4 regions of the Desulfovibrio sp. 6_1_46AFAA genome follow, and region 1 is predicted to be linked to each of the others. Evidence: riboswitches for the same ligand, from Rfam matches in the RefSeq annotation. Region 1 holds a riboswitch; each other region holds the start of a gene.
What was found. A riboswitch is a leader RNA that binds a small molecule or an ion and turns the genes downstream of it on or off. The one in region 1 is predicted to bind cobalamin.
Positions count from the first base shown of each region.

Region 2: linked by a shared signal. The riboswitch ahead of metE (5-methyltetrahydropteroyltriglutamate--homocysteine S-methyltransferase) and the one ahead of HMPREF1022_RS06075 (anaerobic ribonucleoside triphosphate reductase) in region 1 are both predicted to bind cobalamin.
Region 3: linked by a shared signal. The riboswitch ahead of HMPREF1022_RS11820 (sirohydrochlorin cobaltochelatase) and the one ahead of HMPREF1022_RS06075 (anaerobic ribonucleoside triphosphate reductase) in region 1 are both predicted to bind cobalamin.
Region 4: linked by a shared signal. The riboswitch ahead of HMPREF1022_RS05365 (FecCD family ABC transporter permease) and the one ahead of HMPREF1022_RS06075 (anaerobic ribonucleoside triphosphate reductase) in region 1 are both predicted to bind cobalamin.

Region 1 covers NZ_JH114301.1:602,836-609,848, forward strand. The annotation lists gene HMPREF1022_RS06065 (M16 family metallopeptidase) at 1-1,393, shown strand, start outside; gene HMPREF1022_RS06070 (hypothetical protein) at 2,108-3,010, shown strand; cobalamin riboswitch at 3,233-3,414, shown strand; gene HMPREF1022_RS06075 (anaerobic ribonucleoside triphosphate reductase) at 3,545-5,800, shown strand; gene nrdD (anaerobic ribonucleoside-triphosphate reductase) at 6,024-6,194, shown strand; gene nrdG (anaerobic ribonucleoside-triphosphate reductase activating protein) at 6,187-6,786, shown strand; gene HMPREF1022_RS06090 (bacteriohemerythrin) at 6,940-7,013, opposite strand, start outside.
Region 2 covers NZ_JH114303.1:376,852-383,864, reverse strand. The annotation lists gene panC (pantoate--beta-alanine ligase) at 1-163, opposite strand, end outside; gene HMPREF1022_RS11515 (hypothetical protein) at 316-885, shown strand; gene metE (5-methyltetrahydropteroyltriglutamate--homocysteine S-methyltransferase) at 1,027-3,291, opposite strand; cobalamin riboswitch at 3,578-3,755, opposite strand; gene HMPREF1022_RS11505 (bifunctional diguanylate cyclase/phosphodiesterase) at 3,934-6,162, opposite strand; gene HMPREF1022_RS11500 (putative bifunctional diguanylate cyclase/phosphodiesterase) at 6,274-7,013, opposite strand, start outside.
Region 3 covers NZ_JH114303.1:438,363-445,375, reverse strand. The annotation lists gene HMPREF1022_RS11835 (hypothetical protein) at 1-1,011, opposite strand, end outside; gene HMPREF1022_RS11825 (helix-turn-helix transcriptional regulator) at 1,795-2,544, opposite strand; gene HMPREF1022_RS11820 (sirohydrochlorin cobaltochelatase) at 2,708-3,619, opposite strand; cobalamin riboswitch at 3,667-3,918, opposite strand; gene HMPREF1022_RS11815 (hypothetical protein) at 4,076-4,696, shown strand; gene HMPREF1022_RS11810 (30S ribosomal protein S1) at 4,793-6,502, shown strand; gene HMPREF1022_RS16665 (helix-turn-helix transcriptional regulator) at 6,745-7,013, opposite strand, start outside.
Region 4 covers NZ_JH114301.1:422,580-429,592, forward strand. The annotation lists gene HMPREF1022_RS05350 (metallophosphoesterase) at 1-169, opposite strand, end outside; gene HMPREF1022_RS05355 (5-formyltetrahydrofolate cyclo-ligase) at 242-871, shown strand; gene HMPREF1022_RS05360 (polyphenol oxidase family protein) at 862-1,626, shown strand; cobalamin riboswitch at 2,296-2,488, shown strand; gene HMPREF1022_RS05365 (FecCD family ABC transporter permease) at 2,634-3,719, shown strand; gene HMPREF1022_RS05370 (ABC transporter ATP-binding protein) at 3,773-4,633, shown strand; gene HMPREF1022_RS05375 (ABC transporter substrate-binding protein) at 4,572-5,432, shown strand; gene cobI (precorrin-2 C(20)-methyltransferase) at 5,607-6,335, shown strand; gene HMPREF1022_RS05385 (GGDEF domain-containing protein) at 6,397-7,013, shown strand, end outside.

The DNA.
Region 1 (7,013 bases):
CAATGTGGATGAAAATCAGTTGCAGAATGCCGTCAGCCAGTGGCTCGTGCCGGAACGGGCGCGAGTGCGCGTGCTGGCACCGGAAGGCGCGGCCCTGCCCGACCTGGAAGCCGTGCTGCGGAAGAACTGGCCCGCCGCTGCGCATGCGCAAAGCGTGGCGGCGGCAGCTGTGGCCGCCGGAAAGCGCGAGGTGGTTCAACTGGGCCAGGGCCGCACCCTGATCATGATCCCCGACGCCACGGTGCCCTATATTTCCCTGGACCTGATGCTGCCCGGCGGCAACGCACTGCTCAAGCCCGAACAGCAGGGCTTGGCGGATCTGACCGCCCGCCTGCTCACCGACGGCAGCGGCAATCTGGATGCCCAGGGCGTGGAGCGCTATTTCGCGGAACGCGCGGCCTCCATTGCCGCCAAGGCGGGCCTGCAGACCTTCGGCATCTCCCTGACCGGGCCCTCGCGCTTCAACGCGGAGTATTTCAGCGCGCTGGGCGATGTGCTTGCCAAGCCGCGTTTCGAAACCAAGGAACTGCGCCGTGAGGTGGATAACATGAAATCCGCCATCCGCCAGCGCTCGGACAATCCTCTGGCCTATATGTTCTCCAAGCTGAATCCCTTCCTCTATCCCGGCGGACAGTCCTATGGCTTTGACGGCCTGGGCACGCCCCGGAGCCTGGACGGCTTTGACCGCAAAGACGTGCAGGCTTTCTGGGCCCGTCAGTCCGGCCAGCCGTGGGTGCTTTCCGTGGCAGGCAGCTTTGACCGCGAGGCCGTGCTGGCCTTCGCCCAGGGCCTGCCCGCGCCGGAAGGGGAAGGCTTGGCCGTGGCCGCGCCCGACTGGGGCAAGGACAGAGCGCTCAGCCTGAATCTGCCGGGCCGTAATCAGGCCCATCTCCTGCAGATCTTCAAAACCGTGCCGCCCACCCATCCGGACGCGCCTGCCCTGATGCTGCTGCAATCCGTGCTTTCGGGCCAGAGCGGCCTGCTGTTTGCCAGCCTGCGCGACGAGCAGGGCCTGGGCTATACCGTAACCGCCTTCAACCGCAGCATGCCGGAGACGGGCTTCATGGCCTTTTACATCGGCACCACGCCGGACAAGCTGGAGCAGGCCCGGCGGGGCTTTGCCGGGATCATTGCCGAAATCAAGGCCAAGCCGCTGCCCAAGGCCCTGTTGGCCGCCGGAAGCAACCGCCTGCTGGGCGAATACCTGCGCGAGAGGCAAAGCCTGGCGGACCGCGCCGGTGAGGCGGCCACGGATGCCGTGCTGCACTATCCCCAGGATTTCCAGAAGCAGTTGCTGGACAAGGCCGCCACGCTGGCCCCGGCTGATTTGCAGGCCGTGGCCCGCAAGTATCTGGAACCGGCCAATGCCTATGAGGTAACCCTGCTGCCGTAGGAGCCGCTCCCAACGTGCTTTCATTCTCTCCTGCGCGAGGCCCGTTCCATGCGAAGTTCGAATATGCTTTACCATGCGTCCTGCGCCGGAATTCGCTTTCTTGGGCAGGGAATGAAACTTCCAACCTAGAGCCATTTCACTTTGAAATTGCTCTGGCGGCTGCGTAAGCAGGCGCTCGCCACGAGCGTCAGCCGTTGGCGGCTATGCCGCCGTACGGACATCGAGAGCAGAGCGAGCGGCTTAAAAACTTTGAGAATGTCAATTCTCAAAGTTAATCTGCTTAGAATATCCCCGGCGTTCGCAGGTTTTGTCTGAACAGCGCCCCGTCGCGGTCAAGTTCGACCGGGACGGGGCGCTGTTGCGACTTTACAGAACGCGTCCGCGTGAGCTATCCATGAAAAATCCTTGGGAAATAGGGCAGGTTAACGTTGAAAGATCCCCTGCTCCGGTGCTCACTCGCGTGGCCGCCCGCGCCTGAGGCAAAGGGCTGAAACTCAGTCCCACCGGGCGTCAGCTATTGCCGCCGGGGCTTGCCTGAACCGTTCATGGCGAAGCCTGGCTGTAGCCGCAACGCGACAGACGAGGACAGCATTGCTGCGAATAACGACAACAGCCGGCTGAGGTCAGCGCCGGCTTTGAGAATGGCAATTCCCCAACTTGCTCTGTGCCAAAGGACATGGCATGCATCCTTGGTGATGACAGGAGATCCGCGTAATGCCCCTCTGCCTCTGGCGTCCGAATATCGCAACCGCCCTGGAATACGCCCGTGACCGGGCCCTTCCGGTCCAACTCACCTTTGACGGCCGTCCGCGCGAAGCGGGACCTCTGCTCTGCACCGTAACCTTTACCGCCCGCGACATCACGGTCCTGTCCACGGCGGAGCCCCTGATTCCCGCTGAACTGAAGGGCGGGGAGTGCCGCATCTATTTCAAGCCGGATATCGAGGCGAAGCCGGAAGAGGCCAGGGACGGGCAGGAAGAGAGCGGTAAGGCTGCCGTCGCGCGGCACGGTTTTTATTGCAACTGCCGCGTGCAGGACGTGCGGCGCGACGCCGGAAACGCCCTGACCGAGATCACGCTCAAGACGCCTTTCCGTTCCTTATGGCGGGAGTTGCGTCGGCACGAACGGCTGCGCCTGGGGCCGGGCATGCTCAAAAAATTCCGCTTCTGGTTCGCGCCCATGTTGCCGGAGCAGCGCGGCCAGGTGCAGATCTATATGAGCCGTTACAGCCAGGATCTGGAACGGAAAATACGCCTGATCGACGTCTCCGCCGGTGGTGCGTTCGTGCGGCTGGTCGATTACGATCTGCTCAACGACATTGATATTGATCAGAATACGCTCTGCCTGCTCTATCTGGACTGCAACGGCCCGGAAGGAGAGTCCCGCAAGTTTTTTCTGGCTGCCCACAGCGTGCTTGTCGGTCGGAATAAAAAGGACAGCGCTCTGAATCTGCATTTGCGTTTTGTGCGCTATCTGTCCGCAGCGCGGCGGGATGCCGTGCTGGACTGGCAGCCAGTGGGCGAGGAGGGCGTGCCCGGTCTGGACCTCTGGATCACGGCGCGGCTCGGCGGCCCGTCAGGGAGAGGAGCCGAAAGCCAGGCCGCCCCGGCGCGGTGAACCGGCGGGGGCGGCAAGATGCTCCTGCCCGGCATCGTCGGCGATGAAACCATCCGGCGCTACCTTTTGGAGGGCATGGCGGCCCGGCACTGTGGCCGGAGCGCTGACGGTCGTCGCCGTAGGGCCGTACCCTTAAAATTTATCTTTTAAATTCAATATGTTGCTACGAAGCAAGGAAGCCTTTTTTCGCGCCTCTGATTGACAGAAAGGGGCTGTTTTGACTATCTCTAGAGATACGGAAGCGCCCTTCGGGGCTTAATAGGGAATCCCGTTCAAATCGGGAGCGGACCCGCCGCCGTGCGCCGAACTGATGCCGCTTTTCCTTGCGCGCCACTGGATTCGCTCCGGGAAGGCCGAAAAGCGAGCCGGCAAGCCGGAAGACCTGCTTTCATTCATCGTCTTTGAGGACGGACCGCCGGCAACGGGGCTTTTGCCGTCAGGTCTTGCAGTGAGGATAAATGCGCTTCCTCCTCCGCCTGTGTTGCGGGCGGAGGTTTTTTATTCCATACAGCCCCTCCATGCCTGGAGTTTTTCATGCCCGCCAGTATTATGAAACGGGACGGTGCGTCCGTGCCCTTTGATTCGGTCAAGATTCTCAACGCCATCACCAAAGCCAATCAGGCTGTGGGCGGCGAGGACATGTCGCCCACGGACCTGCTTTTCGTCACCGAAAAAGTCTGCAGAAAGCTGGATGAGCGCAGCCTCCGCCATGTGGAAGAAATTCAGGACGTGGTGGAAGAAACGCTGATCCAGTACGATTACGCCAAAACCGCCAAGGCCTATATTCTCTACCGCGCGGAGCACGCCAAGATCCGCAACGCGGAATCCTACCTGATGGATATCTACAAAAAGCTGACGTACTCCCCGGCCATCCGGGAGGACATCAAGCGGGAGAACGCCAATATTGACGGCGACACGGCCATGGGCACCATGCTCAAGTACGGTTCCGAGGGCTCCAAATTCTTCATCGACAATTATATCCTGCCCAAGGACGCCTCGGCCGCGCACCTTAACGGCGATATCCATATTCATGACAAAGATTTCTACATGCTCACCGAAACCTGCTGCCAGATCAATCTGATCCCGCTGTTCAAAAATGGTTTCTCCACCGGGCACGGCTATCTGCGTGAGCCCAATTCCATTGAAAGCTATTCGGCCCTGGCCTGCATAGCCATTCAGGCCAACCAGAATGAAATGCACGGCGGCCAGAGCGTGCCGCACTTTGACTATGCCATGGCCGAGGGCGTGATCAAGACCTATGCCAAGGAATACCGCAAGGCCTTCTGCGCCTGCCTGCGCATTGCCGGGGGCCTGGACGCGGCCGCTGCGGAGGAACTGGCCGGGAAACTGCTGGATGCCGTGGGCGTGCGCCCGAGCATGGCCGGAGCCGATGCTCTGGGCCGCGCGCTGACCGAAGCGGCTCCCGAACAGTGGAAAGAACTGACGGAACGCGCCCACGCCTATGCCGTGGACGAAGCTTTGGCCAATACGGACCGGCGCGTGTACCAGGCCATGGAGGCCCTTATCCATAACCTGAATACCATGAATTCCCGGGCCGGGGCCCAGGTGCCGTTCAGCTCCATCAACTACGGCACGGACGTCTCCGCCGAGGGCCGGATGGTCATGAAAAACCTGCTCTTGGCCACCCAGGCCGGTCTGGGCAACGGCGAGACTTCCATTTTCCCGGTGCAGATTTTCAAGGTCAAGGAAGGGGTCAACTACAATCCTGAGGACCCCAACTACGATTTGTTCAAACTGGCCATGGAAACCTCGGCCAAACGCCTTTTCCCCAATTTCAGCTTTCTTGACGCCCCCTTCAACCTCCAGTACTACAGGGACGGTTATTACGACAGCGAAGTGGCCTATATGGGCTGCCGCACGCGTGTGCTGGGCAATGTGTATGATCCGGAGCGCCAGGTGACCTGCGGACGCGGCAATCTGAGCTTCACCTCCGTGAACCTGCCGCGCCTGGGCCTGGAAGCCCGTAATGATCCGGAAAAGTTTTACGCCCTGCTGGATGAGAAGATCGACCTGGTCTTCCGGCAGTTGCTGCACCGGCTCAAGATCCAGAGCGCCAAAAAGGTGCGCAACTATCCCTTCCTCATGGGCAACGGCATCTGGCTGGATTCCGGCAAGCTGGACTGGGACGACGGCATAGGGGAAGTGCTCAAGCACGGCACCTTGACCATCGGCTTCATCGGTCTGGCCGAGGCCCTCAAGGCCCTGGTGGGCGCGCATCACGGCGAAAGCGAGGAGGCCCAGAAGCTGGGCCTGGAAATCATCGGGCATATGCGCCGTCGCGCCGACGAGGAAGCGGAAAAGACCGGCCTGAACTTCACGCTCATCGCCACCCCGGCGGAAAGCTTAAGCGGGCGTTTCGTGTCCCTGGACCGGGAGCGCTACGGCAGTATTCCCGGCGTCACGGACCGCGATTATTACACTAATTCCTTCCATGTACCGGTTTACTATCCCATCAAGGCCTTCAGGAAGATCCAGCTGGAAGCTCCCTACCACGCCATGACCAACGCCGGGCACATCACCTATGTGGAGCTGGACGGGGATACCTGCAAAAATCTCGAGGCCTTTGAGCGCATCATCCGCTACATGCATGATCAGGGCGTGGGCTACGGCTCCATCAACCATCCCCTGGACCGCGACCCGGTCTGCGGCTACACGGGCGTCATCAACGACGTCTGCCCGCGTTGCGGCCGCCGCGAGGGCGAGGGGATCAGTCTGGAGGCGCTGCGGGAACTCCGCAGAAAATACCCCCAGATGCCCAAGTGGGAATGAATGGTCGAGGTGGAATATCATAGTGGAGCAATTTCAACTTGAAATTGCTCTGGCGGCTGCGAAGGCGAGGGCGCGATTCACTTGCGCCGTTAAGCGCCGAAGCGGGCGTCTCAGATACTCTGAGAATGTAACTTCTCAAAGTTGATCCGCGTTATTGAACCCCGGTTCCCGAACCGGTGGGAAATTTTTTACAACTTTCAGAACCAGAAAGGAGATTGCGGCAATGCTGATGGAATCGCGCTTGTTTGAGGAAACGAAAACGAAACAGAAGATGGTGGGCCAGGGCATGGGCTTTGAGCGCATCCGCCGGATCACCGGTTATCTGGTGGGCACCCTGGACCGCTTCAACAATGCCAAGCGAGCCGAGGAGCATGACCGGGTTCGCCATGCCTGAGCGGACCGCGTCCGCGTCGCCCGCTGCGGCCCGCGCGCGGGCGGGGTTGCAGTCGGACAGTGAAGCGCGCCCGTCTCTGCGTCTGTCCGGCATTGTCGAAGAATCCATTGTGGACGGCCCGGGCCTGCGCTTTGTGCTCTTTACCCAGGGCTGTCCGCACGGCTGCAAGGGCTGCCACAATCCGGAAACGCACAGCTTGGAGGGCGGTTTCATCCGCGACGTGGACGAACTCCTCGCTGTGTATGACGAAAATCCGTTGCTGGCCGGAGTGACCTTTTCCGGCGGCGAACCCTTTCTCCAGGCTGCGGCGCTCTGCGCCGTGGCCGAGAGGGTCCGCGCGCGGGGCGGGGATGTGGTCACGTACACCGGCTATACCTATGAATCTTTGCTGGCGCGGGCGGAACGCGGAGACGCTCCGGAAATAGCCCGCCTGCTGGAGCTGACCGATCTGCTCATTGACGGGCCGTATCTGGAAGCTCTGCGGGATCTGGATCTGCCCTTCCGGGGCAGTTCCAACCAGCGTCTGCTGGACAGGGAGCAGCGGCGTCAGCTGGCGCACGCTGCAGGAAAGCATGCAAAGAACGCGGCCTGAGCCGGGCTGATTCCGATCTTTTCCGCCGTGCGGCAGTCCTTGTCGCGAATGGCCATGACGAAAAATGAGCGTATAAAAAAAGTTCAGGCGCCGCTGTGAAGAATGGCGGCGCCTGAACAAATGTGTTTCAGCGTAAATTCGGTCCGGCCGGAATCATTCCCGACCGTCGCCCGACGCTTTGGCAAGATAGGGGGCAAAGGCGACATCCATGCCCTGAATGTGCTCAA
Region 2 (7,013 bases), on a different contig from region 1:
GGCTGACCACCAGGCGCTTGGCCAGGCCGCGCGCGTGGACCATCAGGTCTTCATGCCCGGCGTGGTAATAACCCATGGTGGGAACCAGGGCGATATCCTCGCCTTGGGCGTGCCAGGCCCGGCATTGGGCCGCCAATTCTTGGGGATTGGTTAATATCTGCATATCAAGGTATTGTGATATAGTTGATGAATGTCCTTTTATACATGCGCGCACCAGGCTTGTAAAGGAAAACAGGCCGGGAAAGCTCGGGGCGCGCGGCATGTCCGCCTTGACCCCCCCTAGGCTTGCGGGCATAACAATGCGCGGAGGCTTGCATGGTTAAACCGTTTTATCAGGGCAAACTGGATACCTTCTGCGCCATTTACGCGGTACTTAATGCTCTGCGCCTGACCCACGGCATCCGGGTGCTCAAGGCGCGGGACATTCTCAACGAAACCCTGCTGGCCCTGGCAGGCGCGCCCGAGGCCTTCAGGGCCGTGCTGGATCAGGAAACAGATTATCTCAATCTGGTGGACGGCATGCTGCGGGCGCAGAGCCGCGCCTTTCCCCTGGAGGTGCGCAGGCCTTTTGCCCCGGAGGAGCAGCCCACAGTGGACGAGCTCTGGCGGGCCTGCCGGGAATGGCTCGCGCCGGAGCGCGGCCGCGCGGTCATTTTCCGCTTTCTGCGCAGTCTGACCCCGGAGGGCCCGCCGGTGAACCGCCACTGGACCACCGCCGACCACATGAACGATGAAATCCTGCACCTCTTTGATTGCAGCCACGAGGCCGAAGCCATTCTGAACATCCGCAAGGACAGTTTCGTCACCCGGCCCGAGGCCGTGAGCCAGGGCCGTCTGCTCTATATCCAGCCCGACAGCCTGCGTCTGCTGCGTCTTCCGTTTTAAGGAAGCGCTGACTACCGGTCTTTTTGCCCTCTGCCCGCGTCAGGCCCGCTCCGTCGCCCTCGGCAAAGAACAACATCCTCAGTAATCAGCACTTCCTTACCAATCTATGGGACAGGCAGGTTTCGACCCGTCCGGTACGCGTCAGCGCAGGCTTTCACGTACCCGCAAAGCGGCGGCGACCATATTCTCAAGAGAAGGATATGCCTCGTCCCACTGGCGGGTTTTCAGGCCGCAATCGGGATTTACCCACAACTGTTCCTTGGGAATGTGGCGCAAGGCCCTGCGCAGGAGATCCGTCATCTCCTCCACGCCAGGGATGCGCGGGCTGTGGATGTCGTACACGCCCGGCCCCACTTCTCCCTGATAGTGGAACGCGGTGAAGGCTTCCAGCAGTTCCATGCCGCTGCGGCTGGATTCAATGCTGATGACGTCCGCATCCATTTGGGCGATCCAGGGCAGAATGGCGTTGAACTCGCTGTAGCACATATGGGTGTGGATCTGTGTGGCGTCCTCCACGCCGGACGCGGCCAGACGGAAGGCGTCCACCGCCCGGCGCAGATAGTCTTCCGCCGCAGCTTTGGTCAGGGGCATACCTTCCCGCAGGGCCGCTTCGTCGATCTGGATGATGCGGATGCCCGCCTTTTCCAGATCCAGCACTTCGTCGCGGATAGCCAGGGCGATCTGTTTGCAGACTTCGCCGCGTTCCAGGTCCTCGCGAACGAAGCTCCAGCAGAGAATCGTCACCGGGCCGGTCAGCATGCCCTTGACCGGTTTTTGCGTGAGCGACTGCGCGTAGAGAATCCAGTCCACGGTCATGGGCCGCTTGCGGTACACGTCGCCGTAGATGACGGGCGGCTTTACGCAGCGGCTGCCGTAGCTCTGCACCCAGCCATTCTGCGTAAAGCAGAAGCCGCCGAGCTGCTGGCCGAAATATTCCACCATATCGTTGCGTTCAGCCTCGCCATGCACAAGGACGTCCAGGCCCAGTTTCTCCTGCTTTGCGATGCAGTTTTTGATTTCTTGTCTGATGGCGGCCAGATAGTCCGCTTCCGGCATGTCGCCCCGCTTGTAGTCCAGGCGTGTTTTACGGATGGCGGCGGTCTGCGGGAAGGAGCCGATGGTCGTGGTGGGCAGCGGGGGCAGGTTGAGCCAGGACTGCGCGGCATGCCGTTGCGGATAGGCCGAGCGGCGGGAAAGCTGGTCCGGCGTGACGGCGGACGCGCGTCGGCGCACGGCGTCAATGCGGCTGTCGGCATGCCCGGCAGCCGCCCGCAATACGGCGGCATTGGCCGCCAGGGCCGCGTGGTCGCTGTTTTCCGCGATGTTTCGCAGGTCGGTCAGCTCCGCGCACTTCTGCACGGCAAAGGCCATGCGGTTCCGGATGTGCTCCGGCAGGGTTGTTTCTTTCTCCAGGTCCACAGGGCAGTGCAGCAGCGAGCAGCTTGATCCCAGCAAAACCCGTTCCGTGCCGAGCGCGGCGACGGCCCGCGTGACAAGGGGCAGGATTTGGGCGTAATCGCTTTTCCAGATATTGCGTCCGTTCACCACGCCGAGCGAAAGCGCCGTGTCGGCGGGGAGCTTGTCCAGAACGGCATCCAGTTGTTCCCTGCCGCGCACAATGTCCACATGCAGCGTTGCGCAGCCGGAAGCGAGGGCTAGATCCAGATTCCGGCAGAGCGGGCCGAAATAGGTCGTCAGCATGAGCTTGCCGTTGCCGGCCGCGTTCAGGGCCGCGTAGACCTCCCGAAAAGCCACGCTCGCCTCTTGCGGCAGAAGTTCCGTGCAGAGCACGGGTTCCTCAACCTGGATGCGGTCGCACAAGGGCGCAAGAAGCGTAAAAAGGTCGGCATAGGCGGCCGTAACCGCGTCCAGACGCTCCCACTTGCGCGCGCCGTTGCGGGCTTTTGCCAGGGCCAGCCAGGTGAACGGACCGATCAGGGCCGGTTTCGGCGAAAAGCCGAGTTCCCCGGCCAGCCTTGTATCCGCGACCAGCGGGTGCTCTTCGCGATGCCAAGGCGTATCGGCATCGATTTCCGGCACAAGATAGTGGTAGTTGGTGTCAAACCACTTGGTCATTTCCAAGGCCGGGATGTTGCGCCGCGCATCGCCGCGCGCCATGCTGAAATACAGATCCGGGTGCGCGTCCTTGAGGCAGGGGGCAAAGCGGGGAGGCATTGCGCCGAGCATGCGGGTTATGTCCAGCATGCGGTCATAGAGTGAAAAATCGCCTGTGGTCACATAGTCAAGACCGGCGTCTTGCTGGATGCGCCAATGGCGTTTCTTCAGCGCCGTGCAGGTTTCGGCAAGCGCTTCAGCGGCAAGATCGCCTTTCCAGAAGGCTTCGAGAGCCTGTTTCAGCTCCCGCTGTTTTCCGATGGACGGGAAACCGAGAATGTGAGTTCGCATGGGATGCTCCTTTCAAAAGAGTTGAAAGGGCAGTCCATTTCACGTGCGTCCGGAGCCGGAATACAGGGATGCATCCGGAGAGGGCGGTCCGACTTTGTGCGGGACAAACCGCTCCGCGCGGGCTTTCAGGAAAATCCGCGCCGCGAAATTGCCGCACGGCGCATCCGCCGGTGGGCCGTGGAACGCAAAACAGCGGAGATGCCGGGCCGTTGGGCGGCAATTTCAAACGTAAGCTCCAGTCCGGGCAAATGCCTATACGCGAGACAGTACTGCCGTGCCGCACCAATCGCGGCCATTGTGACAAGTCGTCTCCTGACTTCCGGCCCGTGCTCGCCTTGCCTTCCCGTTCGTCCGTGTCGAACAGTGGCTTCGGTTGGGTTTGTCCCGGTTACAGTGGCGCGTCCGTAGCGGATTTACACCGCTTTCCGTTTATCATCACAATATCTAGATAAATTGATATATGCTTTGGCCTGCGCTGTCAAGCATTGCCGAGGGACAAGCCCACGGGGCGAAGGCGTGGAAAATCGCCGCACGAGGGCGGTGTTCAATGGGGGGGCGGGCATGAATTGGGAGCGGCGTTGCCCCCCGACGGCCTTTCCGAGAGGCGCACGGATCAGGAAAAGCTTCCGGCAATGCGGCGGTTCAGTATTCCCGGTCCGGAGCGTTCAAGCCCAGGGGCAGGTTCAGGCGGCGGGCTTCCTCCTGGAGGCTGGGGTCCACCCAGAAGGCCTTTTCCTGCACAAAGCTGAGCACCTCGAATTCTTCGGGATCCACCGGGCGCGAGTAATAGTAGCCCTGGGCGTAATTGCAGCCGATGCTGAGCAGAAAGCGCGCCTGCTCCACAGTTTCCACGCCTTCGGCGATGATTTTCATCTTGAGCTGGCGGGCCAGGGTGACGGTGTTGCGGGCTACGATCTGGCCGCGTTCATTGTCCGTGCCGTCACTGATGAAGGTGCGGTCCAGCTTGACGATGTTGAAGGGCAGGGCGCGCAGGGTGCTCAAGGAGGAATAGCCCGTGCCGAAATCGTCCATGGAAAAGACGAAGCCCTGTTCCTGGAGGTCGTTCATGACCCGGATCAGGGTTCTTTCGCTTTCAAAAAAGGCGCTTTCCGTGAGTTCCAGTTCCAGCAGGTGCCGGGGCAGGCGGTATTTGTCGGTCAGGGTCAGCAGCTTGCCGCAGAAACGGTCGTCGTTGAAGTGCATGCGGGAGACGTTAATGGACACGGGCGTGGGCCGATAGCCCTTGTCCAGCCAGAGGCGCAGCATTTTACAGGTCTGTTCCCAGATGTACTCGTCAAAACGGACGATGAAGCCGTTGCGTTCGAACAGCGGCACAAAGCGGCCCGGCAGGATCAGCCCGTCCGTGGGGTGTTGCCAGCGGGCCAGGGCCTCGGCCCCCACAATTCGGCCGCTGGAAATCTCCACCTTGGGCTGGAGGTAGAGCACGAACTGGCCTTTTTCCAGGGCCTCGTGCATCTGGTCCTTGATATTATTTTCATCCAGCAGCCGGGCGCGCAACTCGCCGTCGTAAAAGGCGTAGTTGGTCAGATCGCTGCCTTTGACGGTTTTCAGGGCCAGATGGGCCCAGTCGCAGAGCACGTGCACCGGGGTCCTGCGTTTTTCCACCGGGCAGATGCCGAAAAAGAGCATGACACGGTAGGATTGGGTATATTCGCGCAACTGGCGCGAGAGCCAGCCCACAAAATGTCGGACCCGCTCGCGGTCGCCCGCGAGGCAGGCCACAAACACGTCGCCGGACAGGCGGGCGAAGGTTTCCAGCCGTTTGTCGATCTGTTCGCGCACAAGATGGGCGATGGCCCGCAGCAGGCGGTCGCCTTCCTCCAGGCCGAACATTTCGTTGATGCCTTTGAAGCCCGCCACGTCGAAACGCACGATATGCCGCGGCCCGTCGCCCTGGCGGATCAGCAGGTCGGCCTTTTCAAAAAAGGTCTGCATGTTGTACGCGCCGGTCAGGGGGTCGTATTCAGCCCTGAAGTGCAGGGCCTGCGTGGCCCGGGTGACTTCGTCCACGTCGTTGATGGTGCCGATGTAGCGGATGCCGAGGTCCGGGTCGGTCAGGCAGGTATAGGTGACCCTGCACCAGATGAAGCGCCCGTCCCGGCGGCGCAGGCGCACGGTCATCTCGCCCGAGGAGGCGCCCTGTTCCAGCGCGTTCAGGCAGTCCTTGAAGATCCCCCCGTCCTCCGGGGAAAGCACATTGTCCTCGCGCCAGACGTCAAAAAGCCAGCGGCCGTTGTAATCGCCCGCCAACAGTTGCGGAATGTGCGGCGAGGTGTAGGTGGGCTGATTGTCGCGCCATTCGAACACCAGGGTATTGGTGTGGTCCAGCACGGCCTTGTAACGCAGCTCGTCCAGCCGCCGACGCTGGAGCAGGGCGTTTTCGCGGGCCAGGCCGACGGCGCGTTTCTGTTCGTCTACATCCTGCACGCAGATCATATGCAGAGGGCGGCCGGAAGCGGCGCAGGCCAAGGGAAAGACCGTGAAGCGCGCCCAGCGGTATTGCCCGTCGCGGCATTTTTTGCGCACGTCGCCGGAAGCATAGCCCTGTTTGAGGCTTTCTCCCTGGTGCAGGGTCTTGGGATTGAGCAGGTGCAGGAAAATTTCCCGGTCTTCAGGATGGATGAGCGTCTCGGCAATGGCCCGCAGGGTGGCGGCCACGCCCATGCCGGGCGGCGGCGGGCAGAAGAGCACGTCGCCCATGTGGATCAGGCGGTAGCTGTCGCCGCTGAAATCCACTTCAAAGATTTCGCCGAAGATGCTGCGCAGCACGCAGTTGTAGCGGGCCTGCTCCATCTCGTCCGTCGCCGGTCCCAGCGCCGGGGCGGCCGATGTCTGAACCCGCTGTTCCATTACGCATCCTCGACGCGGTCGGCGTTTGGAAACCCATGTCAAGGGGCTTCGTTCAGTTTTTTTCTAGCATTCCCGCCAATCGTTGGCAATCCGGGCACGTTGCGACGTGGTTTATTCTTCCGCGGCTTCGTCGGGTTCCGTGCCGGGGAGGCGGTCCTGAAGGCGCGGGTCCACCCAGAAGCTTTTGCCGCGCACGAAACTGAAGACCTCGAATTCCCGCGCGTCCATGGGGCGCGAGTAATAAAAGCCCTGGGCGTGGTCGCAACCCATGTTCCGCAGAAAAAGGGCCTGCTCCACGGTTTCCACGCCTTCCGCGATGATCCGCATGCCGAGCTGCTTGGCCAGGACGATGGTGTTGCGGGCCACAATGCGGCCGCGCTGGTTGCCCGTGCTGTCGCTGACAAAGGCGCGGTCGAGCTTGACGGTATTGAAAGGCAGGGCACGCAGGGTGTTCAGCGAAGAGTAGCCGGTGCCGAAGTCATCCATGGAAAAGGCGAAACCGTTCTCCTGAAGGCTGTGCATGGTTCGCTGGAGGATTTTTTCATTTTCAAAAAAGGCGCTCTCCGTGAGCTCCAGTTCCAGCAGATGCCGGGGCAGTCGGTATTTGTCGGTCAGGGCCCGCAATTTGTCGCAGAAGCCGTTGTCGTTGAAGTGCATGCGCGAGACATTGATGGACACGGGCAGGGGACGGTAGCCCTTGTCCAGCCAGGAGCGCAGCAGCTTGCAGGCCTCCTCCCAGATGTATTCGTCCAGCTGGATGATGAAGCCGTTGCGTTCGAAAAAGGGCACAAAACGGCTCGGCGGGATCAGGCCCCGTTCCGGATGTCGCCAGCGGGCCAGGGCTTCGGCTC
Region 3 (7,013 bases), on a different contig from region 1:
AATATGCAGGGACATTCTGGCGAAGCTCTTGATGCTTTCCTCCGTCGCCAGATACTGGGCGAAAAAGGCCTTGGTCGCGGCGAAAAAGACGATGATCTGTGGGGCCAGAGCCAGGGCCGGGCTGTCAAACTTGCGCGCCAGAAAGGAAAGCACAGTCAGGTTTTCCACCTTGGCCTGGGTGATTTCCGCAGGCGACAGGGCGAAAATGCTGCTCCAGGCGAAAAAGACCACGGTGACCACTACAATGGCAACGGCCACAAAAAGGATCTGCGTCACCTTATAGGCGGAGTTGCTCCCGTAGCGCTTTTTTTGCGCCACCACGAAGCTGGAGACGATGGAAGTGAAGCTGAAGGCGAAAACCACCATGGGCAGGGCGTGGAAACAGGAGGCGAGCAGGCCCCCGGCGCCTCCAAATCCTTCAGCCGTGGTCATGAAGGAGGGATTCCAGTACGGGATGGAGACAATACCGAAAAACACCAGCGAAATAATAAAGGGAAAAACAATCAGAGCCATGAAGCGGAGTATCACGGCCACCCCGAGCGCCCCGATGATCGTCAGCACTCCCACTACGAGGGGCGCGGCGATATAGCGCGGCAGCAGGCCCATGCCCAACTGGGTGTGGATCAGATCAATAAGAGTATTGGCCACGGTGATGGTATAGACCGTGGCAGCTGGAAATACTGTTGCGAAATAGCAGAAGGTGAAGAATTTCCCCCACTTGGGGCCAAGGAATTCATCCACGGTGTCAAGAATATTCCCGTCTTTCCCGTTGCCGTAGGACCCGGCCTGGATCAGCCGGGCCAGTGCGCGGTAGGTCAGATAGGTCATGGGAAAGGAAAGCAGGGAAAGAATCAGCATGGGCCAGAAACCCGCCAAACCCAGACTGATCGGCCAGAACAGGCTGCCGCTGCCCACCGCCGTACCGTAAATGCCGAGTACCCAGAGTGTGTCTTCTCTGCACCAAGGCAGACCTTTTTCGGTTTTTGATTCCGTCAGGATTGCACTGCTCATTGTTCGTCTCCTTGGGTCAGCTGTTGGGTGTAACATTTCTGCTTACGTCTGCCGCAGCGGGGCAGGCTGCCGCCGCCAGTGCGTCGTCGGTTGGAGTCAGGGAGGTTCTGTGCGGAAAAAGGAGTTGCGGGCGGAGCTTTTGGGTATGCGCCGTGGCGGCGAGGGGAACTTTGCGGCGGGGAGGAAGCGCGGGTCCGCCGGAGGGAGACGGACCCGCGTCGGGGGTGACAGGCAGGGCATGGGCAAGACCGCGATTGAGAGGGAGGATCCGACCTTTGTCGTCCTGCTGTCGTCTCCGCGCATGCTTCTCTCCCCGTGGTTATGATCGTCGGGAGCCTTCTTCTGTATGGGGCAGGATGGCACGGCGCTGCAAAAAAAGTCAACAAAAAATTTTAATTTAAAATTTTTTTTAAATATAGAATGGGAAATACGACCACAGGCGGCACTGCCATATTGGTGTCTTTTGCAAGGTTCGGCGCATTATGGCCCGGGGATGAGGACTGTGGCACTTCGGCACGGCGACAAAGAATGGCAGGGGGATGCCCTCGGACGCATATGAAGGCACGCTGTTCCGGGATAAAGCGAGGTCAGTGGCAGCGGCTGTTTTCGTGGAGCAGTGCAAAGGCGAGGCGGAATGTTTGCGCCTGATACGCGGCCTGGTATTGCTACTCAGCGCCTGGGTCGGTGCCACCCGGGAAGCGGGAGGGAGGTTCAGCGGGTGTGCGCCGTCATGAGATCAGGGCGCAGCCTGTCGGCATGCCCTGCCTGCGCCCCTGTCCATGTCTAGTCCTGGGCGTCTTTCTTGAGTTCGCGCATATAATTGTACACGGTATAGATGGAAACCTGCATGGTCTTGGCCAGATACTGCACCATGCCCTTGATCAGGAACGCGCCTTCCTCGTCGAGAATGCGGATGAAGTTTTTCTTTTCCTCGCGGTTCATGGCCGCCGGATGTTTGCCGGCCCGTTTGATGGCGGTCTCGATGATGGCCTCGCTGGTTTCGCCCATGCAGGAGGCGAAGGCCTCGCTCATGTCTTTGCCGGGGTGGCTTTCATAACGCATGACCGAGTGCAGCACACCCTGAAAGCGTTCAAAATCCGTGAGGTCGAAGTTAAGGCAAAATGCTCCGATCACCGCGCCTCGACTGTTGCGGATGAAGCTGGTGGAGGATTTGAGCGTTTTGCCCGAGGGGGTGGAAGTGGGATAGGCCACGATATCTTCCACTTCGTTGCCGCCCTGCCGCCAGGCCTTGGTCACTATGTTGGTAATGGGCGCACCGGCCTGGCGTCCGGTCAGCGAGCCTTCTATGTGAATCAGGGAGTGCTCCAGATCGCGGAAATCATGGATGGCCACCTCGCAGAGATGGCCGAAGGTGCGCACCACCACGTCCGCGATATGGATGGCGTTTTTGAACAGGGCCTGCTCCTCCGGGCCGTATGTCTCCATGCTGCGCGTAGTTTCCGGCGTCTGTGCGGGGGACGCATTTTTTTTATCCTGGCGCGTGGAGCGGGCTTTTCTGATCAGCTTGGGCATGCAAAAACCTCCAAACCTGCGGCGTGGGCGCGTGAAACCGTATTCGTGGGAACGCTACTGTAAATCCTTCAGCTTGGGTACCCCCTAGCGGTACGAAAACGCCGCCCGTCTCCACGGAGTGTGGAAACGGACGGCGTCTTTGCTGCGGTGGATAAATCCGGTTTTACTGCTTCTTGGGTTCCTTGGTCAGATCGTCCACATTTTGCTTGGCATGGTCCACAAAGAGATCACGCACGCCGGGCACTTCGCCCAGGCCCTTGAGGTTGGCCTCCACCTTGAAACCGGCGGCCTTGAGCTTGGAAGCCCAGGAATCCTCCTCGTCCCCGGCCAGGTCGTTGCGGGCGTGGTCCCCGGCCACCACCATCAGGGGCTGCAGCCAGACTTTCTTGATCTTGTGGGCCTTGAGCTCGGCCAGCAGGTCGTCAATGCCGCGCGCGCCTTCCACCGTGGCCATGAAGACCAGGGGGTCACTTTCCTTGAACGTGGCCCGCGTGCCTTCAAAAACCAGGTCCGCCCGGCCGTGGGCCTGTCCGTGGCCCATGAGCACCACAGCCTCGCCCTTCCGGCGTTTGTCGCCCATATCAGCAAGCACGGCTTTGGCCACGCTTAAGGCATCCTTGTGCGACTCCAGCAGGGGGCGGCCCAGGTACACGGCCTCAAAACGGCCCGGGTGCTTCTGGATATCCAGCAGCACGGCCCGCTCAAGCTCCGTAAATTCCTCGCCGGGCATCACATGCAGGGACTGCACGCGCACCACTTTCACCCCCGCCTTGGCCAGCGCGGCCAGGCCGTCGCTGATGCCGCCCACGGGCTTGCCCTGCTTGGCAAGTTTTTTGCGGATGATCTGCGAGGTGTAGGACCAGACCACGGGCGTGTCCGGAAACGCGGCCTTGAAGGACGCGTCCACGGCCTTGAACGAGGGCAGGGCTTCGGGCACGCTGGTGCCGAAAGCCACCAGCAGCACCCCTTCCTTGGGGGCTTTCTGATCCGCCGCTTGGACGGACGCGGCCAGCAGGGCCAGCAGAAGCAGGAAAAGCGGCAGGACGCGCGGGAACACGCGCAACGTACGAGACATGGCAACCTCCTCAATCGTGCGTTGAAAGGTGGATACGGCGGCGGCGGCGCAAAACGCCCCGGCCAGCGGGTGTTCGGACTTGAGGGATGTGGAGGCCCGCGTTTCTGATCATAATCAGGACAACGGCCCCGCGCCTCGGCTTCGCCTTCACCTGTGACGGCTGGCTGTCGCGCCCCGCCGGGATGTTTCCGGCAAGGCGAAGAAGCTCTGTACCCTCTTACCGCAGCGCGACTGTTTCCGATTTGCACGGAATTCCCCGCTACAGCGGGCAGAGGACAACAGGGGGGCGCAAAAGTCAAGACAAGTGTCGAAGCTGAAAAATGAGATAGCCGCCGTGACTCAGCGAAAAAGCACATTTTTTGCGATCAGGCCCAGGGGCTGTTTCCAGGCGCGCGCCGGGCCTTGGCCCGGCGCGCGTTTCAAGCTATACTTCCGAATATGGATACCTCCCTTGAGATGGATATTTGTTGCGGCACCGGCAAGCGGCCTGAAACCCCCGCCGGGCTCAGCGCCGAAGTTTCGGCTGCGGCCGCGGCCCTGCTGCGCCGGGGCGTGCTACTGCCCGCGCGAGGCGGGGATGCCGTGAGCCTGGGGCGTTTTCTGACCTTGGGGTTGGGGCTGGAAGAAGCATATGTGGAAAGCCGCATCCAGACCATTTTGCGTAACGGTCTGGCTGTGGATGATTTTGCCGTGCCCCTGGCCTCCGGCGACCGGCTGGCCCTTTCGGCGGCCATGCCCGGCGTGGCCGGGGCAGCCCTGCGCCGGGGCGGCCGGTACGCGGCCATGCGCGCCGCCATTACCCAGCGCCGGGAGGACGCGCCTCCCGCGCCCATAGCTCAACTTGAGGAACCGGTCTGGATCGAGCTGCGTTGCTTCAACAGCATTGCCGAGGAGTTGGCCGGGCATCTGCTGTGCCGGGGCCTGGCCGCCCGGCCCGCCGACGCGGGACAAGTCCTGCTTCCGCTGGCGGCCACGCCGCCAGCCGGTCTGGCGCTGCCTGAGCCGGGCCTGCTCTGGCTCGCGGCCTGGCAAACCCGACCCTGCTTCGCATTTTTCCGTCTCTCTCCTTGGCCGTAAAACCTTGCGCCGGACAATTTCTCTTGTGCTTTTCCTTTGCCTCTGATAATTTTTCCCACTCTCTCAGCGAGGGGAAATTATTTGGAGGCATGGCAGATGGCAGACAAGGAAACCGGGCACGACGAAATTAATTTCGAAAGCGCCCTCGAAAACTATCTCAATCCCGATTTCGGCGACCTTGAAGAAGGCTCCATTACCAAAGGCGAGATCGTCCGTGTGGATGACGACAATGTGCTGGTGGACGTGAATTTCAAGTCCGAGGGGCAGATCCCCGCGGCTGAATTCCGTGACGCCGCGGGTAACATGGCCGTCAGCGTGGGCGACAGGGTGGACGTTTATGTGGTGCGCAAGAACGAAATGGACGGCACCATCACCCTTTCCTTTGAAAAGGCCAAACGCATGCAGGTCTTCGATCAGCTCGAGGACGTGCAGGAAAATAACAGGGTCATCAAGGGCCATATCGTGCGTCGCATCAAGGGCGGCTACACGGTGGACATCGGCGGGGTGGAGGCGTTTTTGCCCGGTTCGCATGTGGATCTGCGTCCCGTGCCGGATATGGACGCTCTGGTCAACCAGGAATTTGAATTCCGCGTGCTCAAGATCAACCGCCGCCGCAGCAACGTCATTGTTTCCCGCCGCGTGCTGCTGGAAGAGGAGCGCGATTCCAAGCGTCAGGATCTGCTGCGCACCCTGGAGGAAGGACAGATCGTCCAGGGCAAGGCCAAGAACATCACCGAGTACGGCGTGTTTGTGGACCTGGGCGGCCTGGACGGCCTGCTGCACATCACGGACATGAGCTGGAAGCGCATCCGCCATCCCAAGGAAATGATCACCATGGGCCAGGAGCTGACCCTCAAGGTGCTTTCCTTCGACCGTGAGAACAACAAGGTTTCCTTGGGCCTCAAGCAGCTCGTGCCCGATCCCTGGCAGGATATCTCCGCCCGCTTCCCCGAAGGCGCCAAGTGCACCGGCAAGGTCACCAATCTGGTGGACTACGGCGCGTTTGTGGAGCTGGAGCCCGGCGTGGAAGGCTTGGTGCACATCTCCGAAATGTCCTGGACGCGCAAGCTGCGTCATCCCTCCCAGATGGTCCACACCGGCGACGAAGTGGAAGTGGTCATCCTGGGCGTGGACGGCGAAAAGAAGCGCATCAGCCTGGGTATGAAGCAGGTCCGTCCCAATCCTTGGGAACTGGTGGCCGAGAGATATCCTGAAGGCACCGTCCTTGAGGGCGTCATCAAGAACATTACCGAATTCGGCATGTTCATCGGCATTGAGGACGGCATCGACGGCCTTATCCACGTGTCCGACATTTCCTGGACCAAGAAGGTACGCCATCCCAATGAGCTGTACAAGGTGGGCGACACCGTACAGGCCAAGGTGCTCACCGTGGACCAGGAGAACGAGAAGTTCACCCTGGGCGTTAAGCAGCTGGTGGACGATCCCTGGGGCCATGTGCCGGATACCTATCCCGTGGGCTGCACCATCAAGGGCGTGGTGACCAACATCACCGACTTCGGCCTCTTTGTGGAAGTTGAAGAGGGCATCGAAGGCTTGGTGCATGTCTCCGAACTGTCCGGCAAGAAGGTCAAGACCCCGGCGGAAATCTACAAGGAAGGCCAGGAAATCCAGGCCAAGGTCATCCATGTCAGCGCCGAGGAGCGCCGTCTGGGCCTCTCCATCAAGCAGATCAAGGATGAGGAGGAGCGCCGCAAACCTAAGGAATTCCATTCCGGCCCGCAGGAAGCCGGGCAGAGCCTGGGCGACCTGCTCAAGCAGAAGTTTGAGGAAAGCGAAAACAGCTAGACCGGCTGTTTCGACGATACAGAAAAAGGGCGTCCGCGAGGGCGCCCTTTTTCTGTATCAGACCTGAATGTGCGGGAGTGGGGAAGGGAGTCAACGGGGCGTCAAGAAGACTCGCCTGCTTGCTTTTTATGGGAAACAATTAGTGCGCTCCATTTTTGAGAATGCACTAAAATTGAGCAATAATATATCGTCAGCGCTACTTTAATATGCAAAGAAAGAACTTAATATGATTAATTAAAATGCTATCGAGATCTGTTTTTTGAAGGATACGATGTGTATTTTGGGCTTTCAGCTGATTCAATCTGTTTAAGGAGATGAGACGCCGTCGTATTAATGCGTTGGGCCAAACGTATAAGTTCATCCAATGAAGGCTGCAATAACCCTCTTTCAATTTTTGAGAGGTATGCCTGTTCAAGGTCGGATTGGAGAGCCAGCTTCTTCTGCGTAAGTTTTGGAATTGATAACCTTTTCTTTTTAATGAGGATTCCTAATTCTATGGCCAAAAGAGAGG
Region 4 (7,013 bases), 180 kb from region 1:
CCTCCATGACCAGTTCGGCCTGCTTGACGCCGCCGGTGATGGTCAGGTCGCCGGTGACGATGATCCCGTCGGCCTGGGCCAGTTCCGGAATCCGATGGAAACAGGCGGGGTCGTCGTGGATGTCGCCCACGGCTATCCAGAGGTAATCCTGCGTATCGGCGCTTGGCATGGCGTCCTATCCTTTGTTATAAAAATGGTGTCGCAATCCTGCCATAACTCGCCACGGATGGAAAGAGCCGCCATGCTTCCCACATCTCCCGAATCCCCCATGTCCGAGGAACCCGTCGCGGCGCGCAAGGCCGCCCTGCGGGAGCATATCCGCAAGCTGCGCAGCCGCCAGCCGCCGGGTTTGGCGCGGGCGCGCAGTCTGGAGGCCCAGCAACGGCTGATTGAGGCCGCCTGCTGGCGCAATGCGCATTCCGTGGCGCTGTATGTGGCCCTCAAGGGCGAATTGTCCACCGACAAGCTGCTGGACGCCGCCTGGAAGAGCGGGCGCACGGTCTGGCTGCCGCGCGTGCGGCCCGGCGAAGCGGGGATCATGGACTTCGTGGCCTGCACGGGGCCGGAACAATTGCGGACCGGCCCTTTCGGCCTGAGCGAGCCCGAGGACGGGCTGCCGGGCTTCGGGCCGGAAGGGGCGGGCAAGGCCTTTAAGCCGGATCTGCTGGTACTGCCTGGCTTGGCCTTTGACCTGCACGGCGGCCGCCTGGGCTTCGGGGGAGGGTATTATGACCGTTTTCTGGACAGCGAACTGGCCTGCCCGCGCGTGGGCCTGTGCTTCGCCTTCCAGGTTGCCAAAAATCTGCCCCTGGAACAGTGGGATCAACGCGTGCAATATCTCTGCACGGAAGAGCAGTTTCTGTGTCTGTAAGCTACATTCCTTTTCAGTTTCCCGGTCTTGAGAATGTCCGTTGCGCCTTTCAGGTCCGAGCCGCCATCCCCGGCGGGGTGTACCGCAACGGCTATGACGGCGGCAATATTTCCTTCAGCACCGAGGACGACCCGGATATTGTAACGGGCAACCGCCGTGACCTGCTGGCGGCCTTGCAGCCGCACGGCCTCACGGCTTGGGCGGAGCTCAATCAGGTGCACGGCGACGTGCTGCTCTTCGAGCCGGAAGCCGTGGCCTGCGAAATCCGGCCCACGGCGGACGGCGACGGCATGGCCGTGTCCCGGCCCGGCCTGGGCCTGCTGATCAAGACCGCGGACTGCCAGCCCATTCTGCTGGCGCACAAGAGCGGTCGATACGTGGCTGCCCTGCACGCGGGCTGGCGGGGCAACCGTTGCGATTTCCCGGGTACGGGCGTGGCCCGCTTCTGCGCGCGCTATGATCTCAAACCCTGCGACCTGCTGGCCGTGCGCGGACCCAGCCTGGGGCCGGGACGGGCGGAGTTCGTCAACTTCGAGCGGGAATGGAGCGACGACTTCCGGGCCTGGTTCGACCCGGCAACGCGGACCATGGATCTTTGGGGCCTGACCCGCCGGCAGTTGCAACAAGCCGGTCTGCCGGAGCGCCAAATCTACGGCCTGGATCTTTGCACGGCTTCCAACAACGGACAGTTCTTCTCTTACCGGCGTGAAAAAAGGTCCGGCCGTCAGGCCAGCCTGATCTGGATCACGGCCTGAGGCTGATCCGTCGCGCGTCTACCTTGGCAAGCGTATAAAAGTTCATTTAATTTATACGGCTGGTTCAATGTATTGGTATTTATCATATACTCTTTCCCAAGAGTTGGGCGAAGCCACCTTTGCTCCGCCGGAGCGAAGCGCAGGCGGATGGCTGGTGCCGGGAGAATTCTAAAAAATGCGCTGGCCGTTGCCGCGTCAGCGGCTTGCTTGAGCCGTTCACGGCGAAGCCGTGTTGCCTTAGCTGTAGCCGCAGGGCGGCGTACAGATAAGGACAGCACTGCTACGGATCAAGACAGCACCGCTACGGATAGCGACAGCGATTTTCCTAGATATAATTTTGCGTAACCAATTGCTGTCTTCATCCGTAGCTTCCTTCGTCGCAACGGCTGAAGCAAGATTCTTCGGCGTTGGCAAGGGAAATGGCGCTTTTTGCGCGGAAACCGACCGGAAGGCGGCCCAAAGGGCCGTGCCCGTTGGCGAGCCGGGCGAGCCTTACGGGCACCAAGAGCAGGGCTGTACTTCAAGTACGTGAGCGGCAAAAAACGCCGGATGACGCCGCCAACGTCGAACAGGCTGGTTTTGACGGATAATCCCGGCAAATAAGATGCCTTAAAAGCTGGAGTCAGATGCATCTGTCCGGCCGCATTGACAGGGCCGCGCGCCGCGCCTAATGTGCCCTCTGACAACGGTAGCCGGACCGGCGGAGCAACGCGGAACGGCTTGAAAAGGGAATCCCGTGTAAAACGGGAGCGGACCCGCCGCCGTGAGATCCGCAAACCGCGCCCCATTTTGTGCCACTGGAAACGGGAAGGCCGGGGCAAGGGGATCAAGCCGGAAGACCTGCCGTGCCCATTTTCGCGCTCCTGGTGCAGCTTAACTTTGAAAAAGTGCATTGCTTTGGCGTGAGATGTTCTCCGGCAACGGGTTTTTGCCGGTCAGGCAGAGGAAATACGGGCCTCTTCCAGGTATGGAAGAGGCTTTTTTTTGTCCGCATAGCCCCATATGATATGCACATAGATGCCCTTTCCCGGCCGCCCCGGACGCGGTCCCTTTGCCTTGCCCTGGCCGGGCTGGCGGCGCTCTGGCTATGCTCCCTGCCGCTGGCCTGCCTGCCGGGGCCGTTCCCGCTGGGCGTGAATGAGGTTTTCCGCGCGCTGGCCGCGAGCCTGGGCCTGGCCGCCGCTCCGGTGGACGCCTCTCAACTCCTGGTAGTGGGGCAGATCCGTCTGGCGCGGGTCTGCCTGGCGGCACTTTGCGGCGGCGCGCTGGCCGTGGCTGGCGTGGCCCTGCAAGGCGTACTGCGCAATCCCCTGGCCGACCCTTTCACCCTTGGCATTTCCGCCGGTGCGGCCTGCGGTGCCAGCATGGCTATCGCCCTGGGCGGCGTCGGCGGCGGGTTCGGCCTGTGGCTGGGGCGGATTCTAGGCCATGCGGCGGGAGTGACCCAGGCCGGGTTGGTGGCTCCCGCCGCTCTGGCCGGGGCCCTGCTGGCCCTGTGCGGCGCGCTCTGGCTGGGCCGGGGCAAGGGGGATTTCAGCCGCGAAAGCGTGATTCTGGCGGGTATTGCCGTGGCCGCCTTTCTGGGGGCCCTGGTGGCCCTGGTCAAGGCTCTCAATGAGGAATCCGTGACCAGCATCGTGTTCTGGATTCTGGGCTCGCTCCAAGGCCGGGGCTGGGACAGTCTGCCCCTGCTGCTGGCGACCCTTATTCCCGGTCTGCTGGCCGTGGGTCTGGGCTGGCGGGCCTTGGACGTGCTTTCGCTGGGCGACGAGCAGGCCGCGCAACTGGGTCTTAATGTGGGCCGGGCGCGCTTCTGGCTGTTGGCCGGGGCCAGCTGCATGACCGCCGGTTGCGTGGCCGTGGCCGGAGTGATCGGCTTTGTGGGCCTGGTAGTGCCGCATGTGCTGCGCCTTTTGCTGGGACAGGGGCACGGCCCTTTGCTGGCCGGGGCCTTTTTCGGCGGCGGCGTGCTGCTGGTCTGGGCTGACGTCCTGGCCCGCAGCGTGCTGGGCGGCGGCCAGGAATTGCCCGTGGGCGTGGTCACGGCCCTGTTGGGCGGGCCGTTTTTCGCCCTTCTGGTGCGGCGGCGCTGATGTCCGGCGCACGATCAATGGACAGGCCGCTGAGCAGAGCAGTGGAAGGGCCGATGCTGGACGTGCGCGATCTCACGGCGGGCTATGCCGGGCGGTCCGTGCTGCGCGGCGTGAGCCTGGCGGCGCGCGGCGGCGAAAGCGTAGCCCTGCTGGGACCCAACGGCAGCGGCAAAACCACCTTGCTGCGTTGCATTTCCGGCGTGCTGCGGCCCCAGGGCGGCGGCATACGTTTGGCGGACAGGCCGCTGGATGGCCTGCGTCCGCGCGAACGCGCCCGGCTGGCGGCCGTGGTGCCGCAACGCGCGGAATGCCCGTCCGGCCTGAGTGTGCGTCAGATGGTCCTGCTGGGGCGCTATCCCTACCTCTCCTGGCTGGGCGGCTACGGACGGCGGGACTACGCCGCCGTCGGACAGGCCCTGGCCGCCACCGGAGCCGCCGCTCTGGCCGCGCGTCGCGTGGGGGAGCTTTCCGGCGGGGAACTGCAGCGGGTGCTGCTGGCGCGGGCTCTGGCCCAGGAGAGCCCGCTGCTCCTGCTGGACGAGCTGGCCGCTGGTCTGGATCTGGCCCGCATGGTGGAACTTTTTGATCTGCTGGAGCGCCGTCGGGCCGCCGGGGCCTGCGTGCTCATGGCCATGCACGACTGCAATCTGGCCGCCTTGTATGCAACCAGGCTCATGGGCCTGAAAAACGGCCGGGTACTCTTTGACGGCCCCGTGTCCGAGGTCTTCACCGAGGAGAGACTCAGTGTTCTGTACGATATTCCCATCCGGGTTTTTTCGCATCCGCGCTGGGGCCTGCCCCAGGCGCTGCTGGGGCGCGCTTCCGGGCCGTGGAGCAACGGCGCCGTCAATTTTGCTGCTGGTTCTGCTGCTGACGGGCCTGAATCCGGCCCCGGTTCAGGCGGCTCCCATTGAGGTGGTTGACGACACGGGCGTCACGCTGACTCTGGATAAACCGGCCGAGCGGATCATCGCCCTGTACGGCGCCTACAACGAGCTGCTGCTGGCCTTGGACGCGCGCGACCTGCTGGTGGCGCGCACCGTGGCCGACGCCCATCTGCCGGAGCTGGCCGGTCTGCCCGCCATAGGCACCCATATGCGGCCCAATGCGGAACTGATCGTGGCTCAGAAGCCGGATCTGGTGCTTCAGCTCGCCGGACGGCGCGAGGCGCTGTTGCAGACCGAAGCCCTGCGTAAACTGGGCATCAATGTGCTGACGTTTGAGATGGATTCTTTTGACAAGATGTTCGATGTGCTGGAAAAGCTGGGGCGTCTCACGGGACGCGAGCAAAAGGCCGCCGGGCTGATCCGGGACTGGCGGGCGCGCCTGGCAACGCTGCGGGCGCGCCATGCCGGGGAAAAGCCGGTGCGCGTTTTCTATGAAGTGCGTTATCCCAATCTGCTGGCCGCCGGGCAAGGCAGCATCGTCAATGAGATCATTGCCGTGGCCGGGGGCGAAAACGTGGTCGCGGACGACAAGAAGCTGGTGCGCTTCAACGAGGAGGCCTTGATCCTGGCTGACCCGGACGCCTACCTGACCCAGAAGGGTCCCATGAATCCCGATCCGCAGCCTCTGTCCGAGCGCGCCCATTACCGGGATTTGCGCGCCGTGCGCACGGGACGGGTACTTGTGGTGGATGAGGACCGTTTCGCCCGGCCCGGCCCCCGCGCCGTGGAGGCGGCGGAGGAGTTGGAGCGCTGGCTCCATCCTTAGGCATGATGTTCTTTTGCCCGCTGGACGTTGTCGAACAGCGCTTTTTATTCCGCCCATGGACCAGAAGAGTCCACTGCGCTGCAGAAAAAGCTTGTTCTCCTCGCCGGCGGGCAAAATTCCTGTCGTGCCGGGCGGAATATTACATCTGATAACCAACGAGCAAGCGAGCAAGATATGACCGGAACTCTTTACGGACTGGGCGTGGGCCCCGGCGCGCCGGATCTGCTGACTCTGCGGGCCGTGAACGTCCTGCGCACGGTGGACGTGATCCTGGCGGCGGCCTCGCCGCGTAACGACTATTCCGCCGCCCTGGACACAGCCCGGCCCCATCTGCGCGCGGACGCGCGCCTGCTGCGCCTGGAATTTCCCATGACCCGCGACGCCGGGATTCTGCGCGCGGCCTGGCTCAAAGCCGCCGAAGCCGCCCGTGATGTATTGGAAGGTGGGGAAAACGCGGCCTTCCTGACCATCGGTGATCCGCTGGTGTACAGCACCTTCGGTTATCTGCTGCGCACCCTGCGGGAAGTCGCGCCCCATCTGCCGGTGGCGATCGTGCCCGGCATTACCTCCTTTCAGGCCGCGGCCGCACGCACGGGCACGGTGCTCTGCGAAGGCGGCGAGAAGCTGCGCATTCTGCCCGGCATCAACGGGCGGGACGACCTGGCCGCGGAACTGGACAATGCGGACACAGCGGTGATCCTCAAGGCCTACCGCAACTTCCCGGCCATCCGCGAAGCCTTGCAAAGCACGGGCCGTGACGCGGACTGCCTGCTCGCCAGCCACGTGGAACAGCCTGAGGAACATATCCGGCGCGGCGTGGCCGCAGTGGACAGCACGCCGCCTTATATGTCATTGATTGTAAGCCGGAAACCGAAAAGAGGCGGGGAGGAAGGCGCGCGCTGACGGCGGACGTGTTTTTGTTGCCGCGTTCTCAAACGGCTGCCGGATCACCGGGGGAAGTGCGATGTTCGATATCCTGCGGACGATAGTGCAGCACGATTATGAATTCGTCATGGTCGTGGACCTGTCCACCGGCCGCTATGTGAAATACGTGGGCAGCGACGCCTACGCGCATATTCCGGAGCAGGGCGATCATGCCGTCCAGGTGCGCAGCGTGGCCGAGCGCTTTGTGCTGCCCGAGGACAGGGAAGAGTATCTGGAGAAGATGTCGCTGCCTGTCATTGCCGCCATGCTGGAGAGCCGGAAAAAGCCCAGTTTTACCTACCGGCGGCGTAAACTTTCCGGCGAAATCGCCTGGCTCAAGGCCAATTTCATCTATGCCTCCGAAGAAAAGCGCAGCGTCATTATCGCCTACTACGACGATACCGAAGAGGTTGTTGCGCGCCTGAATGAGCGCAAGAGGATCGAGTTGCAGGACGAGGGCATCCGCTTCATGGCCCAGAACCTGTGCGAGGATTTTCTCATTGCGGATCTGGAAACCGGCGAAAGCCGCATGGTGACCCCAGACACCGGCAATATGGTGGTCAAGGGCACTTTCAGGGAGCAGATCGACTGGTTCGCGGAGAATATTCTGGCTCCGGAGGAGCGCGAGGATTATCTGCGCTACTTCGACCTCGCCAA